DNA from 4 places in the Kitasatospora sp. NPDC057940 genome. Region 3 is predicted to be linked to each of the others. Evidence: riboswitches for the same ligand, from Rfam matches in the RefSeq annotation. Region 3 holds a riboswitch; each other region holds the start of a gene.

Region 1 (3,750 bases), on a different contig from region 3:
GCGGGAAGGTGAGCTTGGTGCCGCAGTTCTCCACGGTCACCGGGTAGTGGGCGGAGGCGGCGGTGGCGTCGCCGCTCGGGGCGATCTCGGCGCCGCAGGCGGTGAGCCCGAGGGTGAGCAGGGCGGTGATGGCAACGGCCTTGGTGCGCACGGGGGTTCCTTCGGGGGGTGGGTCAGATCCGGTCGAAGAGCAGTTGGACGGCGCCGGTCACCGGGTGCCGGACGGGAGTGGCCCGGACGCCGAACACCTCGGCCAGCAGGGCGGGTCGGAGCACCTCGGCGGGCGGCCCCGAGGCGACGATCCGGCCGGCCCGCAGCACGTACAGCAGGTCGCAGTGGCCGGCCGCCAGGTTGAGGTCGTGCAGCGCGGTGAGCACCGTCGGGCCGGCCTCCCGGACCAGCGCCAGCACGTCCAACTGGTGGGCGATGTCCAGGTGGTTGGTGGGCTCGTCCAGCACCAGCAGCCGGGGCTCCTGGACCAGCGCGCGGGCGATCAGCACCCGCTGCTTCTCGCCGCCGGACAGGCTCAGGAAGCCCCGCTCGGCCAACTGCTCGGCGCCGACCCTGCGCAGCGCCTCGGTGCAGCGCGCGTGGTCGTCCGCGCCCGGGCCGCCCAGGACAGGACCCAGACCGCGCCGGTGCGGCAGCCGGCCCATGGCGACCACCTCGGCCACCGTGAAGTCGAACTCGGCGGAGTGCTCCTGGGGGAGTGCGGCCACCCGCCGGGCGGCCTCGCGCGTGGTCAGCGCGTGCAGGTCCGCGCCGTCCAGCCGGACGGCCCCGGCGGCCGGCCGCAGCGCCCGGTAGACGCAGCGCAGCAGCGTCGACTTGCCGCTGCCGTTCGGCCCGACCAGCCCGACCACCTGCCCGGCGGCGGCGTCCAGGGTGACGTCGTGGACCAGCCGGGCGCCGGCCAGCTCGACCGAGACGGAGTCCAGGGCGAGATCCATCAGCGGCCTCCGAAGGAATAGCCGCGACGGCGCATCAGCAGCAGGAAACTGGGCACCCCGAGCACCGCGGTGACCACCCCGACCGGCAGTTCGGCGGGCGCCAGCAGGGTGCGCGAGACGATGTCCACCCAGACCAGCAGCAGCGCCCCGGCGAGCGGCGCGACCAGCAGCACCCGGCGGTGCCCGGCGCCGACCAGCATCCGGGCCAGGTGCGGCACCATCAGCCCGACGAAGCCGATCGCCCCGCTGACGGCCACCACCGTGCCGGTGACGGCGGCGGTCACCACGAACAGCTCGCGGCGCAGCCGGTCCGGGTCCACGCCCAGCGAGGCGGCCGTCTCGTCGCCCATCGCGAGCGCGTCCAGCCGGCCGGCGGCGCAGGCCAGGTACGCCAGGCCGGCCAGCACGGTGGCGGCGGCGATCGGCACCGAGCCCCAGGTGGCGCCGCCGAGGCTGCCGAGCAGCCACATCATGGCGTCCCGGGCGGCCTCGCCGCGGGCGGCCGCGAAGACCATCAGCGCGGTGACGGCGGAGAAGCCGTAGGAGAGCGCGGTGCCGGTGAGCACCAGCCGCAGCGGGGTGAGCCCGTAGGCCGTGCGCGCCGCGAGGTAGACCAGCACCATGGCGACCAGCGCGGAGCCGAACGCGGAGGCCGAGATCGCCCACACCCCGAGCGAGGCGAAGGCGCCGAGCAGCAGCACGGCGTTGGCGCCGACGGCCGCGCCGGAGGAGATGCCGAGCACGAACGGGTCGGCCAGCGCGTTGCGCACCAGGGCCTGGACGGCGACCCCGGTGGCGGCCAGCCCGGCGCCGACCACGGCGGCCAGTACGGCGCGCGGCAGCCGGATCTCCCAGACGATCGCGTAGGCGGCGGCCTCCTCCGCCTCCAGCCGTCCGCCCGTCAGCCCGGCGGCCAGCAGCCGCAGGGCGCGGGGCAGGCCGATCCCGGAGGCGCCCAGCGCCACGCCGCAGAGCAGCGAGAGCAGCAGGGCGGCGGCCAGGCCGACGGCGAGCGGGAGGGCGGGTATTCGGCGGGCGGGCGGGCTCGTTGCGCCACTGCCCGCGGCTGCGGTGCTGCTCACGGTGCGCCTTGCCTCGGGCCGCGGGTGCGCGGGGGAGGCACCGGTCGGGGGCGGGTCCGGGCGCCATCCCCTCGCAGTCCACGGCGAGTTGTCGGGAGTTCAGCGGCCGGGGGCGATCGGGCTGGCGCGGCCACCAGGGCCGCGCTCACCGTTGCGGGTCAGCGCCGGATTCGCACCGGACTTCCCCCTCGGACGCCCTGGCAGCATAACAGCCACAAAGGCTAGGCAACCCTTACCGGGCCCGGATGGGGCGTGGACGCACGACCGCCCCCGTCCGGGCTCGCGGACGGGGGCGGTCGGGTGGCGACGCGTCAGGCTCAGGCCTGCTTGGTCTCCCAGAAGATCTTGTCGACCTCGGCGATCAGGTCCAGCAGGGCCTGGCCGGTGGCGGGGTCGGTGGACGCCTTGGCGGCCGAGGCGGCCTTCAGGGTGTCGTTGATCAGCTGGTGCAGCTGCGGGTACTTCTCGAAGTGCGGGGCCTTGAAGTAGTCGCTCCACAGCACCGAGATGTGGTGCTTGACGGCCTCGGCACGCTGCTCCTTGATGATCAGGGCGCGGGTGCGGAAAGCCGGGTCCTCGTTGGCCTGGTACTTCTCCTGGGTGCCCTTGACCGACTCGGCCTCGATCCGGGCCTGCGCCGGGTCGTACACGCCGCAGGGCAGGTCACAGTGGGCGTGGGCGGTGGCGCGCGGTGCAAACAGACGAGAGAACATGGGAGTCCTTCCTTAGATCGTCTTCCCGCGCCCGAGATTACCCTTCCGCACCCGGGGTTTCGCGATCGGGCGGTGGGCCTAGGGCAAAAGGCGGACCCGGAACCGGGGTAATCCGGACATCGAACGGATCGAACGGGGTGACGGTCCGTACGGCAGACTGGGACCGGGCGGTCCGGGAGGAGGAGTCGTGGCGCGGAGCACGGAACCGGCGGGCGCGGAACCGATGGGCACGGAACCCCGGGGGCGGGGCGGCGGCGCGGTGCCGTTCGGGCTGGTCGACGTGGCGGGCCCGTCGATGGTCCCGACCCTGCGCGAGGGCGACCAGCTGCTGGTGCGCTACGGCGCGCCGATCCGGCCCGGCGCGGTGGTGCTCTTCCGGCACCCCTTCCAGCAGGACCTGCTGGTGGTGAAGCGGGCCGCCGAGCGGCGTCCGAGGGGCTGGTGGCTGCTGTCCGACAACCGGCCGGTGGACAGCGACAGCCGCAGCTACGGCCCGGTCCCGGACGAGCTGGTGCTCGGCCGGGTGCTGCTGCGGCTGCGCCCGCGCCCGGCCTGGCTGGCGCCGGGGCGGCGGCTGGAGCGGCTGCTGCTGGGCACCCGGCTGGCCCGGGTGCCGGGCCTGGCCCGCCGCCTGGGCGTCTGGGCGGACGAGCTCTGACCCTCTGAGCCCTGCCCTGCCCTGCCCGGCCCGGCCAGTGCCTAGCCGGCGGCGCCGAGTGCCGCGGCCTCGGCCTCCTGGCGCTTGCGGGCCCGGTACGCGGCGACGTTGGCGCGGGTCGCGCAGCGGTCCGAGCAGTAGCGGCGGGAGCGGTTGGTCGAGGTGTCCAGGTAGGCGTTGCGGCAGGGCGCGGCCTGGCAGATGCCGAGCCGGTCGGCGCCCAGCTCGGTCAGGTGGACGGCCAGGCCCATGCAGGCGACCGCGCTGAAGTGCGCGGTGGCGGTGGGCGAGTTGTCGGCCAGGTGCAGGTGCCAGCGCGGCCGGCCGGCGTCGTCCAGGTAGTCGTG
Region 2 (3,750 bases), on a different contig from region 3:
CGTCGACGGAGGCCCCCGGGGCGACGTGGGCGCCGAGGTTGACCGAGCCGAGGTTGCAGACGGCGGTCTCGGAGTCGTCCGTGACCTCCAGGATCTCGGTGCACAGGTTCGAGGAGTGCACCGTGCGGCCGGGGAGCGCGGTCTGGTTGGCGGCGCGGTTGGAGGCGTCCTTGAAGGTCATCCAGCCGTTGCCGGTCTGTGCCAGGGTGCGCATCATCCGGGCGTACAGGGTCTGCGCGGGGATGGTGCGCACGGCCTTGCCGGCCAGCTCGGCCTTGCGGTAGGCCTCGTCGAAGTCGGAGCCCCACAGGTCGACGAGCTCGGGCACGTCGGCGGGGGAGAACAGCGACCAGTCCTCGTTGGCGTTGACCCGGCGCATGAACTCGTCCGGGATCCAGTGCGCCAGGTTGAGGTTGTGGGTGCGCCGCGCCTCCTCGCCGGTGTTGTCGCGGAGCTCCAGGAACTCCTCGATGTCGGCGTGCCAGGTCTCCAGGTAGACGCAGGCCGCGCCCTTGCGGCGGCCGCCCTGGTTGACGGCGGCGACCGAGGAGTCGAGGGTGCGCAGGAACGGGACGATGCCGTTGGACTTGCCGTTGGTGCCGCGGATCAGGCTGCCGCGCGAGCGGATGCGCGAGTAGGACAGGCCGATGCCGCCGGCGTGCTTGGACAGCCGGGCGATCTGCGCGTAGCGGTTGTAGATCGAGTCCAGGTTGTCCAGCGGGGAGTCGAGCAGGTAGCAGCTCGACATCTGCGGGTGCCGGGTGCCGGAGTTGAACAGGGTCGGCGAGGAGGTCAGGTACTCCAGCCGGCTCATCAGGCCGTACAGCTCGGCGACCTCGCGCACCGACTGCTCGCTGTCGCCGACCGCCAGGCCGCAGGCGACGCGGAGCAGGAAGTGCTGCGGGGTCTCGATGACCTTGCGGGTGATCGGGTGGCGCAGCAGGTAGCGGGACTGCACGGTGCGCAGGCCGAAGTACTCGAAGCGGTCGTCGCCGTGGGCGTCGATCAGCGCGTCCAGGGCGGCGGCGTGCTTGGCGACGAAGGCGGCGGTGGTGTCGCCGATCAGGCCCTCGGCGTGGCCGACGGCGATCGAGGCGGCGAAGGAGCGCGAGCCCTGGCTGTTCGCCTCGTCGACGATCTCCAGGGCGAGCAGCCGGGCGGCGAGCTTCGAGTACTGGGGGTCCTCGGCGATCATCGACGCGGCGGCGTCCACGGCCAGCCCGCGCAGCTCGGCGAAGTCCGAGCCGGCGTGGCGGCCGCGCAGCGCGGCGGCGGCGACATGGCCGGGGTCCACCTGGGGGAGATCGACGCTGCGGTCGGTGAGCAGCCGAAGGAGCGCGCCACCGGGGTCGGAGACCGTCGGGTCGGTGGGGGCGGGGCCGGTGCCCTGGGCGGGCAGGGTGGCTGAGGCAGCGGTGGTCAAGGCGCTCTCTCCTGGCGGCGATCGGCGGTGGTGCTCGGGGGGTACCGGGCCGTTCGGGGCAGGGGAGCACGGCACGTACGCAGGAAGCGTCGCGCGACAGTGGCGTCCCCGGCCCGCCCGCGAGGCCCGGAAGGTGGTTCTCGTGCTGGCGCGGCCTCTGCGGGAGGGCCCGTGCGCACACCGTCGGCAGGTACTCGGACTCGCGGTGCGGCTGCTGGAGCCGCCCGCTCACCGCTGCGGGGCAGTCCCGGATTCGCACCGGGTTCCCCTGCATCGACAGCAGGATTGAGCATACATCTAGTGGTGTCTCTCTGATGCGACCCCACATGTAGTACGGCGCGGTGTGTCGGAGCGATAACCGGGGGTGCCGGGAGGAGGCGGGTCGTGGCCTTGGGGCGCCTCGGATCCGGGCTCCCGGCGCCCCGATTCCGAGCCCCTGGCGCCCTGATTCCGGGCCCCGTCGTCCTGGTTTCGATACGGAACGGTCACCGGGCGGACCGGTTGCCGGGGGCATGCCCTACGATCTGGGCGCATGAGCGGGCGAAGCGCCGAGGGGCGCGTTTCGCGAAGCGATCATCGAGCGAAGCGAGGGGGCGCGTGAGCGACGGAACTGGCGCACCCGGGCAGGGTCCGCAGGGAACGCCTCCCACCGGGCCGGGAGGCGCGCACGGTCAGCAGCCGCCGGTGGTGCCCGGTCCGGTGTTGCCGCCGAGCGGGGGCTTCGGGCCGCCGCCGGCCTCGTACGGGCCCCCGGTGCCGCCCGCGCCGCCGGTGGCGCAGCCCGGTCCGCCGGGGCAGCCTCCGCTGCCGCAGCCGGGGCAGCAGTGGCAGCCGAACCCCCAGGCGTACCCCCAGCAGCACCCGCAGGCACACTCCCAGCCGCATCCCCAGCAGCACCCGCAGTCGTACCCGCAGCCCCAGGCGCCGCAGCGCTCCGAGCCGAACTGGGAGGCGCTGGCGGACCGCAACGCGGCGGACGGCAAGCGCCGCCGCCGGCTGCGGGCCCTCGGCGTGGCGGTCGGGGTCGTCGTGGTCGGCGGACTGATCGCGGGCGGGGCGGTGCTGCTGACGAAGGGCGGCGACGACAAGCCGGTCGCCGGGCCGGTCACCTCGGCCTCCAGCCGGCCGTCCTCCGCCGCATCGGGTGCCGCCCAGAGCGCCGCGCCCAGTGCCGCCGCGACCCCGGGCGGGAACCCGTCCGGCACCCCGGGCGGCGCGCCGGACGACCCGTCGAAGCCGATCTGGGAGGCCGCCACCGACCCGGCGCCGCAGGACGCGGGGGCACTGTTCTCCGCGCTCCAGGTGACGGTCAACGGCGCCACCTGGAACCGGACCTTCGTCTCGCTGGACTCGCCCTGCTGGGACGGGAACTCGACGACCGGCGGGCTCGGCAAGGTCCTCGGTGACCAAGGCTGCCAGAAGGTGCTCCGGGCGACCTACGTCTCCGGCGACAGCGCGGTGACCGTCGGTGTGGCGGTCTTCGACCACAAGATCCAGGCCGAGACCTCGATGAAGAGCTACACCGGCCACCTCAAGGGCGCCGTCGCGCCGGGCGCGCCGGCCTTCTGCGCCACCCCGGGCTGCACCAACACGCACAACACCCTGGGCCGGTACGCCTACTTCACGGTCGAGGGCTCGGCGAAGGGCGGCGACGCCGCCGACTCCGCCGCCACCGCGGCGGCCGCCGGCTTCGGCGAGCACGTGAAGGGCCAGCTGCTCCAGCGCGCCAAGGCCGCAGCCGCGGCCGCGCCGGGGGCGCCGGGGGCCGCCGCGGCCGGCTGATCCGCCGTGACACCCCGGCACCGGCGGGTTCGCTCGCCGGTGCCGGGGGAGTGTGGCAGGCTCTCGGGGCAGTCATTCGCACGAGTGTTCCGGTTGTGTCCGCCTGGGCCGGTGCCGGCGAGCAACCGGAGGAGCGGTCCGTGGCCCTGCCCAGAGCCCTGCGCGGCAAGCCCGCCGTCCTGGCCGCGGCCGGGGTCGTGGTGGCCGCGGGCGCCGTGGCGCTGTTGCAGCGCGACGGCCGGGCCGACGGCGAACGGCCCGCCCGCGTCCCGGTGACGGTCGGCCTCCCCGGCCGCACCCTGCCGCCGGAGGTCGGCCGGGACCTGCTCGCCCGGGACCCGCAGGCCTCGCCGAACGCCCGGGCCGTCCAGCAGCTGCTCGCCGACCTGGAGGGCCGGGCCCGCACCGGGCAGAGCGGCGGGACGGTGATCGGCCAGCACGTCGAGGCGCACAACGAGCGCAACAACCCCGAGTACGGCGACTACCGCGGCACCAAGCAGGTCGGCTACTACTACAAGAAGGCCGCCGACCTCACCGGCAAGCTG
Region 3 (3,750 bases):
CGCGCGGGTAGCCGGCCCCGGCGAGTTCGCCGGCGACCTCCATGTGCGAGCGGGTGGCCTCCAGCGAGATGACGTCCGCGTCGAGCTCGTCGATCGCCGTCATGATCGCGCCGAACTCGGCGTAGCACATGTGGGTGTGGACCTGGGTGTCGGCGCGGACGCCCGAGGTGGCCAGGCGGAAGGACTCGGTGGCCCACTCCAGGTACGCCGGGCGGTCGGCGGCGCGCAGCGGCAGGGTCTCGCGCAGGGCCGGCTCGTCGACCTGGACGACGGCCGCGCCGGCGGCCTCCAGGTCGGTGACCTCGTCGCGCAGGGCGAGGGCGACCTGGCGGGCGGTGTCGCCGAGCGGCTGGTCGTCGCGGACGAAGGACCAGGCGAGCATCGTGACGGGGCCGGTGAGCATGCCCTTGACCGGGCGGTCGGTGAGGCCCTGCGCGTAGCCGAACCAGTCGACGGTCATCGGGTGCGGGCGGGAGATGTCCCCGGCCAGGACCGGCGGGCGCACGTACCGGGTGCCGTAGGACTGCACCCAGCCGTGCCGGGTGGCGAGGTAGCCGGTGAGCTGTTCGGCGAAGTACTGGACCATGTCGTTGCGCTCGGGCTCGCCGTGCACCAGGACGTCCAGTCCGGCCTTCTCCTGGAAGGCGATGACCTCCCGGACCTCGGTCTCCATCCGCTCCCGGTAGGCCGCCGCGTCGATCCGGCCCGCCGTGAGGTCGGCCCGCGCGACCCGCAGTTCGGAGGTCTGCGGGAACGAGCCGATGGTGGTGGTCGGCAGCAGCGGCAGGCCGAGCCTGGCGCGCTGGGCCTCGGCCCGCTGCGGGTAGGCCTGGGCGCGGCGGGTGTCGTCGGCGGTGACGGCGGCGGTGCGGGCACGCACCGCCGGGTCGTGGGTGATCGGGGAGTTGGCGCGCGAGGCGAGGTCGGCGCGGTTGGCGGCGAGGTCGGCGGCGATCGCCCCCGTGCCCTCGCGCAGGCCCCGGGCCAGCAGCGACACCTCCCTGGCCTTCTGCTTGGCGAAGGCGAGCCAGCGCAGGATCTGCGGGTCGACGTCGCGTTCGGCGGCGGCGTCCAGCGGCACGTGCAGCAGGGAGCAGGACGGGGCGACGTCGACCCGCTCGGCCAGGCCCAGCAGGGTCGCCAGGGTGGCCAGCGACTTCTCCAGGTCGTTGATCCAGATGTTGCGGCCGTCGACCACCCCGGCGACCAGCCGCTTGCCGGGCAGCCCGCCGACGGCGGCCAGATCGTCCAGGTTCGCCGCGGCGGGCCCCGTGAAGTCCAGCGCCAGGCCCTCGACCGGGGCCTTGGCCAGCACCGGCAGGGCCTCGCCCAGGCGGTCGAAGTAGCTCGCGACCAGCAGCTTCGGACGGTCCGCCAGGCCGCCCAGCTCACGGTAGGCGCGGGCGGCGGTGTTCAGCTCGGCCGGGGTGCGGTCCTGCACCAGCGCGGGCTCGTCCAGCTGCACCCACTCGGCGCCGGCCGCCTTCAGGTCCGCCAGCAGCTGCGCGTAGACGGGCAGCAGCCGGTCCAGCAGGGTGATCGGCTGGAAGTCCTCGGCGACACCGGGGGCGGGCTTGGCGAGCAGCAGGTAGGTGAGGGGGCCGACGAGCACGGGGCGTGCGGTGTGGCCGAGCGCCAGCGCCTCCCGGAACTCCCCGACGGCCTTGGCCGGGTCCGCGGTGAAGACGGTGTCCGGGCCGAGTTCGGGCACCAGGTAGTGGTAGTTGGTGTCGAACCACTTGGTCATCTCCAGCGGCGCGACCTCCTGGGTGCCGCGCGCCATGGCGAAGTAGCCGTCCAGCGCGTCCGCCTCGACGGCCGCCCGGTGGCGGGCCGGGATCGCGCCGACGGCGACCGTGGTGTCCAGTACGTGGTCGTAGAACGAGAAGTCGCCGGTGGGTACTTCCAGGACCCCGGCCCGGGCGAGCTGTGCCCAGTTCTCCCGGCGCAGGCCGACCGCCGTCTCCCGCAGGGCGTCGGCGGTGACCGTGCCCTTCCAGTAGCCCTCGATGGCCTTCTTCAGCTCCCGGCCCTGGCCCTGCCGGGGGTAGCCGTACACGGTGGCCCTGGTTGCCGCGGCTGCGGACTTCGTGGTCAAGGGACTCTCCTTCGCGAGTCTGGCTCCTCAAGCACCCGGGGACGGGACGAGGACGCGAAGGGATGACGAACCGGACGGCGGCTCACGTCGATGCGCGTGCCGGACCCGCCTGGTATGGTCGCCGACCCGCCCACGAGGTCACCGGGATATCCGCACGCGGAACGGTCCGCGGGCGGGCAACGGGCAGGTCTTCGGACTCGTGGGCGCACCGGGCCTGTCGGCGTCCGGTACCTACTGGCCATCGCTTCCCAGACCCGTCCCGGGTCCAGTGCGTATGACGGCGGTCGTTCCCACTCACCGCTGCGGGGCAGTCCCGGATTCCCACCGGGTTCCCTCTTGCGACGTCCTGCCTGGCGGGCAGGACGAACCAGCTGCGTCGCCAGCTTAGGGGCAAACCGCCGGGGCCGACGCGGAATTCACGGAAGCCGTCCGGATGGTGAGACTCCCTCGCCGTTCGCGGTGCCGTTCACGGAGCCGATGGCGGTGCCGACGGCGGTGCCGTTCGCGGTGCCGTTCGCGGCGGCTCGTCGACCGTCCGAGGCGTCCGAGGCGTCCGGGGCGTCCGGGGCGTCCGGGGCTTCGAAGCGCACCGTGGGCTCGAAGTTGGCGCGGCGGGCCGCGCGTCGGAAGACGGTGAGGACGGCCGGGCCGACGACGAGCACGGCGGTGAAGGTGGTGACGGCCCGGCCGGTGTCCCAGCCGAGCGAGGTGGCGAGGTCGAAGAGCAGGTAGCGGTGCCACTGCTCGGTGAAGGGCAGGCCGGGCAGGTAGGCGATGGAACTGTTCGGGTCGGTGGAGAACGGCCAGAAGGAGAGGTTGAGGAGGAAGCCGAAGAGGTACCCGGAGAACGCCCCGTACGCGGCCAGCATCGCCACCTCCCAGCGCCGCCGCCGGGTCCTCGGCAGGAGCCCGGCGAGCATGCCGACGAACGCGCAGCCGAACATCTGGTACGGCATCCAGGGGCCGACGCCGCCGGTGAGCAGCGCGGAGGCGAACAGCGAGGTGCAGCCGAGGGTGAACCCGAAGCCCGGGCCGAAGACCCGGCCGGCCAGGACGAGGATGAAGAAGACCGTCTCCACCCCGGCGGTGCCGGCGCCGAGCGGGCGCAGCCCGGCGTTGACGGCGGACAGGACGCCGAGCATGGCGAGGGCCTTGGCGTCGATGCCGCCGGCCGCGATCTCGGCGATGACGACGGCGAGCACCAGGACCAGCAGGGCGCCGAAGATCAGCGGCGGGGCGTAGGAGGAGCCGAACTTTCCGGGGGCGACGACGAACGGCCAGGTGAAGGCGACCAGGCCGATGAAGGCGGCCAGGGCCGCGACGACGCGGGCCCGGCCGGGGATCCGGACGGCGCTCACCGGGCGGCCTCGGCGGGTTCCAGGGCCTCGGCCACCTGCCGGGTGGTCAGGTAGGGCAGCGGGGCGAGGATCTTGGCGGTCTGGGGGGCGAAGGTGGGCGAGGCGACGATGACCTCGGCGGTGGGGCCGTCGGCGACGATCTCACCCTCGGCCATCACCACCACCCGGTCGGCCGCGGCGGCGACGAACTCGACGTCGTGGGTGGAGACGACGACCGTACGGCCTTCGGCGGCGAGGGCGTCGACGATGCCGGTGAGTGCTTCCTTCGCGTGGTAGTCGAGCCCTCGGGTGGGT
Region 4 (3,750 bases), on a different contig from region 3:
GTTCGGCGGGGGCGGTGCCGGGGTGGGCGATGACCCGCTTGAGCTCGGCGCGGCGCTCGGCGTACCGGGCCACGACGGCGCGGCGCCGCTCGTTCTTGGCGATCTTGCTCTGCTTGGCCATCAGACCTTCCCCCCTCGGGCGCGGATGCGGGCGACGGCGGCCTCGATGCCGATCGTGTCGATGGTGCGGATGCCCTTGGCGCTGAGGGTGAGCCGGACGTACCGGCCCTCGCCGGGCAGCCAGTAGCGCTTGTGCTGGATGTTGGGGTCGAAGCGGCGGCGGGTGCGGCGGTGCGAGTGTGAGATCGCGTTGCCGAATCCGGGTCGGCGGCCGGTGAGTTGGCAGTGGGCGGACATGGGTGCTCCCTGGCGTCCGGGAATGGGCAGGACGGAGCTCACGTTACACCAGATGAAAATGACTTCCATTTCGATGTACGGTTTCGTCCCAGCCCCGAACACCCCGCCAACCCGGGAGGACACCCATGGCCCGCAGTGAACTGCGCCCCGTCATCAAGCTCCGCTCCACCGCCGGCACCGGCTACACGTACGTGACCCGCAAGAACCGCCGCAACGACCCGGACCGGATGGTCCTGCGCAAGTACGACCCGGTCGCGCGCCGGCACGTCGACTTCCGCGAAGAGCGCTGAACCCCGCCCGCCCGAGCCGAACCCCACCCGAGCCGAACCCCGCCAGCCAGCCCACCAGCCCGCCCGAAGGAGCCCGCCATGAAGCCCGGCATCCACCCCGCCTACCGCCCCGTCGTCTTCCGCGACAAGGTCGGCGGCCTCGCCTTCCTCACCCGGTCGACCGTCACCAGCGACCGCACCGTCGAGTGGGAGGACGGCAACACCTACCCGGTGATCGACGTCGAGACCTCCTCGGCCAGCCACCCCTTCTACACCGGCCAGTCCCGCGTCATGGACACCGCCGGCCGGGTCGAGCGGTTCCGCCGGCGCTACGGCGACCGGCACTGACCGGCAACGCCCCGCAGCGACGAAACGGCGCCCCCCCCCGGGATCCCGGGGGAGGCGCCGTCGCTGCTCGCTGTTCGCTGCCGTCGCTGATCGCGGCCGTCGCTACTCGGCGGCCGCCCAGCGTTTCTCCACCCGGGCCAGCTTCCAGTAGGCGATCGCCGCGGCCCAGACCACCACGAACAGCCCGGCGATCGCGTAGCCGACGTTGTCCAGCGAGATGCCCGCGATCCAGCCGGTGACCGGGTCGGTCAGATCGAGCTTCTCGTGCAGCACGCCGACCAGTTCGATGGTGCCGATGACGAAGGCCACCGCGATCGACAGCCCAGTGATCGTCAGGTTGTAGTACACCTTCCGGACCGGGTTGGCGAAGGCCCACTGGTACGCGAAGTTCATGAACGTCCCGTCCAGGGTGTCGAACAGGCTCATCCCGGCCGCGAACAGCAGCGGCAGGCAGACGATCGCGTACCAGGGCAGCCCGGCCGCCGCGCCCGACCCGGCCATCACCATCAGGGTGACCTCGGTCGCGGTGTCGAAGCCCAGCCCCAGCACCATGCCCACCGGGAACATCTGCCCGGGCCGGGTGATCGACCGGGTCGCCCGGTTCAGCACCCGGGCCATGAAGCCGCGCGAGTTGAGGTGCTCCTCCAGCTGCGCCTCGTCGTACGACCCGGCCCGCATCGCCCGGAACACCTTGAGTATGCCGAGCAGCGCGGCCAGGTTGAGCGCGCCGATCAGGTAGAGGAACGCGCCGGAGGCCGTCGTGCCGACCATCCCGAGCCACTTGTGGGTGGTCGAGTCGTCGTCCATCAGCGTGCTGGCCAGCTGCGCGCCGCCCGCCACCAGGGCGGCCATCAGCACCACCATCGAGGAGTGCCCGAGGGCGAACCAGAAGCCGACCGAGACCGGCCGCTTGCCGTCCGCCATCAGCTTGCGGGTGGTGTTGTCGATCACCGCGATGTGGTCGGCGTCGAAGGCGTGCCGCATGCCGAGGGTGTACGCGGTGATCCCGAGGCCCACCCCGAAGACCTGGGTGCCGACCGCGTAGTTGTGGGGCGCGACCAGGAAGATGAGCGTCCCGAAGGCCACCACGTGCATGGCCAGGATCACCCCCATCAGCCCGGCCGTACGGACGGTGTCCTCGCGCTTCCAGCGGAACGTGGGCAGCACGGACGGTGTCGCCGGTGCCTCGGCAGCCGCGGCGGTTTCGGGCAAGGTCATTCGGGTCACGCTCCAGCACCTCGTGGAAACACTTCGTGAGATGCCGTGGCCGGTCTCCTGGCTTACGGGGGTCCCGTACCCGCCTTCCCAGGTGCGCGAGGCTCCCAGTGGCGTCGTGGGTACGGACGTCTCTCCATCGTCGACGATCACGATGGCCCGATCACAGTGGCGAGGGCCGCTCCGGACTGGGACCCCTGAGGATCCGTCACCGGTCTTCCCGAGCACCACGGCGGGGAACACCGTAGGGGCCAGGACCCACCCTTGCAAGGCTGCGTACCTGCGCAGGTGTCCAGGATCACAGGCCCCCTCCTGCAACAATGTGCGCATGCATCTCGTACCGGCCGACCGCGCGGGCCACCGCACCATCGACGGACACCGGGTCTGCGAGGCCATCGCCGCGATCGGCGACCCCGCGCACGTCCGCACCTGGGCCGAGCGGTTCTCCCTGCTCGCCGACCCCGGGCGGCTCGCCCTCCTGCTCGCCCTCCACCGGGCCGGCCCGCTCGCCGTCTCCGACCTCGCCGTCGCCACCGGCATGCGCGACCCCGCCGTGTCCCAGGCCCTGCGGCTGCTCCGCACCGCGGGCGTGGTCGCCGGGGACAAGGACGGACGGGTCGTGCGCTACCGGCTCGTGGACGAGGCCCTGCGCCCCCTCCTCGACGCGTGCGCCGCCGCCGAACACCACGAGCCCAGCACGGCCGTCGGCTGACCGGCCGGACAGTGCCCGGTCAGGCCGCCTGGCAGGCGGGGCACCAGAAGAGGTTGCGCGCGGCGTGCTGCTCCGTCCGGACGTCGGTGCCGCAGACCAGGCAGGGCATCGCGGCCCGCCGGTAGACGTACACCTCACCGCCGTGGTCGTCGACGCGCGGCGGGCGGCCCATCGCCTCGGGGGTGTGCTCGGGGCGGACGGTGTCGATCCGGCCCGCGCCGACGCCCTCGTGCATCAGGGCGACCAGGTCGGCCCAGATCGCGTCCCACTCGGCCCGGGTGAGGTCGCGGCCGGCGCGGTGCGGGTTGATCCCGTGGCGGAACAGCACCTCGGCCCGGTAGACGTTGCCCACCCCGGCCAGCACCTTCTGGTCCATCAGCAGCGCGGCGACGGTCGTCCGGCTGGCCGATATCCGGCGCCAGGCGGCCTGCGGGTCGGCGTCGGCGCGCAGCGGGTCGGGGCCCAGCCGGGCCGCGACGGCGGCCTTCTCCGCATCGGTGACCAGCGCGCAGGTGTTGGGCCCGCGCAGGTCGGCGTAGCCGTCGTCGTTGGCCAGCCGCAGCCGGACCAGGCCGACCGGCTCGGGCGCGGGCCCGGTGCCGAAGGCGAAGCCGCCGTAGAGGCCGAGGTGGACGTGCACCCAGGCGCCCTCCTCGAAGCCGAGGAACAGGTGCTTGCCGACGGCTTCGGCCGCGGTGAGCAGCTGCCCGTCGATGGCCTTGGCCTCGTCGGCGAACCGGCCCTGCGGGCTGGACACCTCGACCGGGCGGCCGCCGAAGGCCTTCCGGTTCTCGGCGGCGAGGCGGTGGATGATGTGGCCTTCCGGCACGGGCGTCAGCTCCCCCGGGG

Evidence for each region. A riboswitch is a leader RNA that binds a small molecule or an ion and turns the genes downstream of it on or off. The one in region 3 is predicted to bind cobalamin.
Region 1: it holds a riboswitch for cobalamin, as region 3 does, so the genes downstream of both, ACFVTF_RS30490 (FecCD family ABC transporter permease) here and metE (5-methyltetrahydropteroyltriglutamate--homocysteine S-methyltransferase) in region 3, are expected to answer to the same signal.
Region 2: it holds a riboswitch for cobalamin, as region 3 does, so the genes downstream of both, ACFVTF_RS35245 (ribonucleoside-diphosphate reductase subunit alpha) here and metE (5-methyltetrahydropteroyltriglutamate--homocysteine S-methyltransferase) in region 3, are expected to answer to the same signal.
Region 4: it holds a riboswitch for cobalamin, as region 3 does, so the genes downstream of both, ACFVTF_RS24215 (HoxN/HupN/NixA family nickel/cobalt transporter) here and metE (5-methyltetrahydropteroyltriglutamate--homocysteine S-methyltransferase) in region 3, are expected to answer to the same signal.

What each region holds. Positions count from the first base shown of each region.
Region 1 is NZ_JBHVPH010000026.1:102,902-106,651, reverse strand. It holds gene ACFVTF_RS30500 (ABC transporter substrate-binding protein) at 1-151, opposite strand, end outside; gene ACFVTF_RS30495 (ABC transporter ATP-binding protein) at 174-950, opposite strand; gene ACFVTF_RS30490 (FecCD family ABC transporter permease) at 950-2,032, opposite strand; cobalamin riboswitch at 2,122-2,261, opposite strand; gene sodN (superoxide dismutase, Ni) at 2,350-2,745, opposite strand; gene sodX (nickel-type superoxide dismutase maturation protease) at 2,969-3,403, shown strand; gene ACFVTF_RS30475 (CGNR zinc finger domain-containing protein) at 3,445-3,750, opposite strand, start outside.
Region 2 is NZ_JBHVPH010000039.1:14,812-18,561, reverse strand. It holds gene ACFVTF_RS35245 (ribonucleoside-diphosphate reductase subunit alpha) at 1-1,399, opposite strand, end outside; cobalamin riboswitch at 1,591-1,733, opposite strand; gene ACFVTF_RS35240 (hypothetical protein) at 2,177-3,205, shown strand; gene ACFVTF_RS35235 (glycoside hydrolase family 26 protein) at 3,346-3,750, shown strand, end outside.
Region 3 is NZ_JBHVPH010000003.1:368,276-372,025, forward strand. It holds gene metE (5-methyltetrahydropteroyltriglutamate--homocysteine S-methyltransferase) at 1-2,098, opposite strand, end outside; cobalamin riboswitch at 2,263-2,485, opposite strand; gene ACFVTF_RS07515 (ECF transporter S component) at 2,515-3,456, opposite strand; gene ACFVTF_RS07520 (ABC transporter ATP-binding protein) at 3,453-3,750, opposite strand, start outside.
Region 4 is NZ_JBHVPH010000017.1:62,370-66,119, reverse strand. It holds gene rpsN (30S ribosomal protein S14) at 1-121, opposite strand, end outside; gene rpmB (50S ribosomal protein L28) at 121-357, opposite strand; gene rpmG (50S ribosomal protein L33) at 483-647, shown strand; gene ACFVTF_RS24220 (type B 50S ribosomal protein L31) at 726-974, shown strand; gene ACFVTF_RS24215 (HoxN/HupN/NixA family nickel/cobalt transporter) at 1,077-2,192, opposite strand; cobalamin riboswitch at 2,222-2,436, opposite strand; gene ACFVTF_RS24210 (ArsR/SmtB family transcription factor) at 2,518-2,901, shown strand; gene ACFVTF_RS24205 (Fpg/Nei family DNA glycosylase) at 2,921-3,730, opposite strand.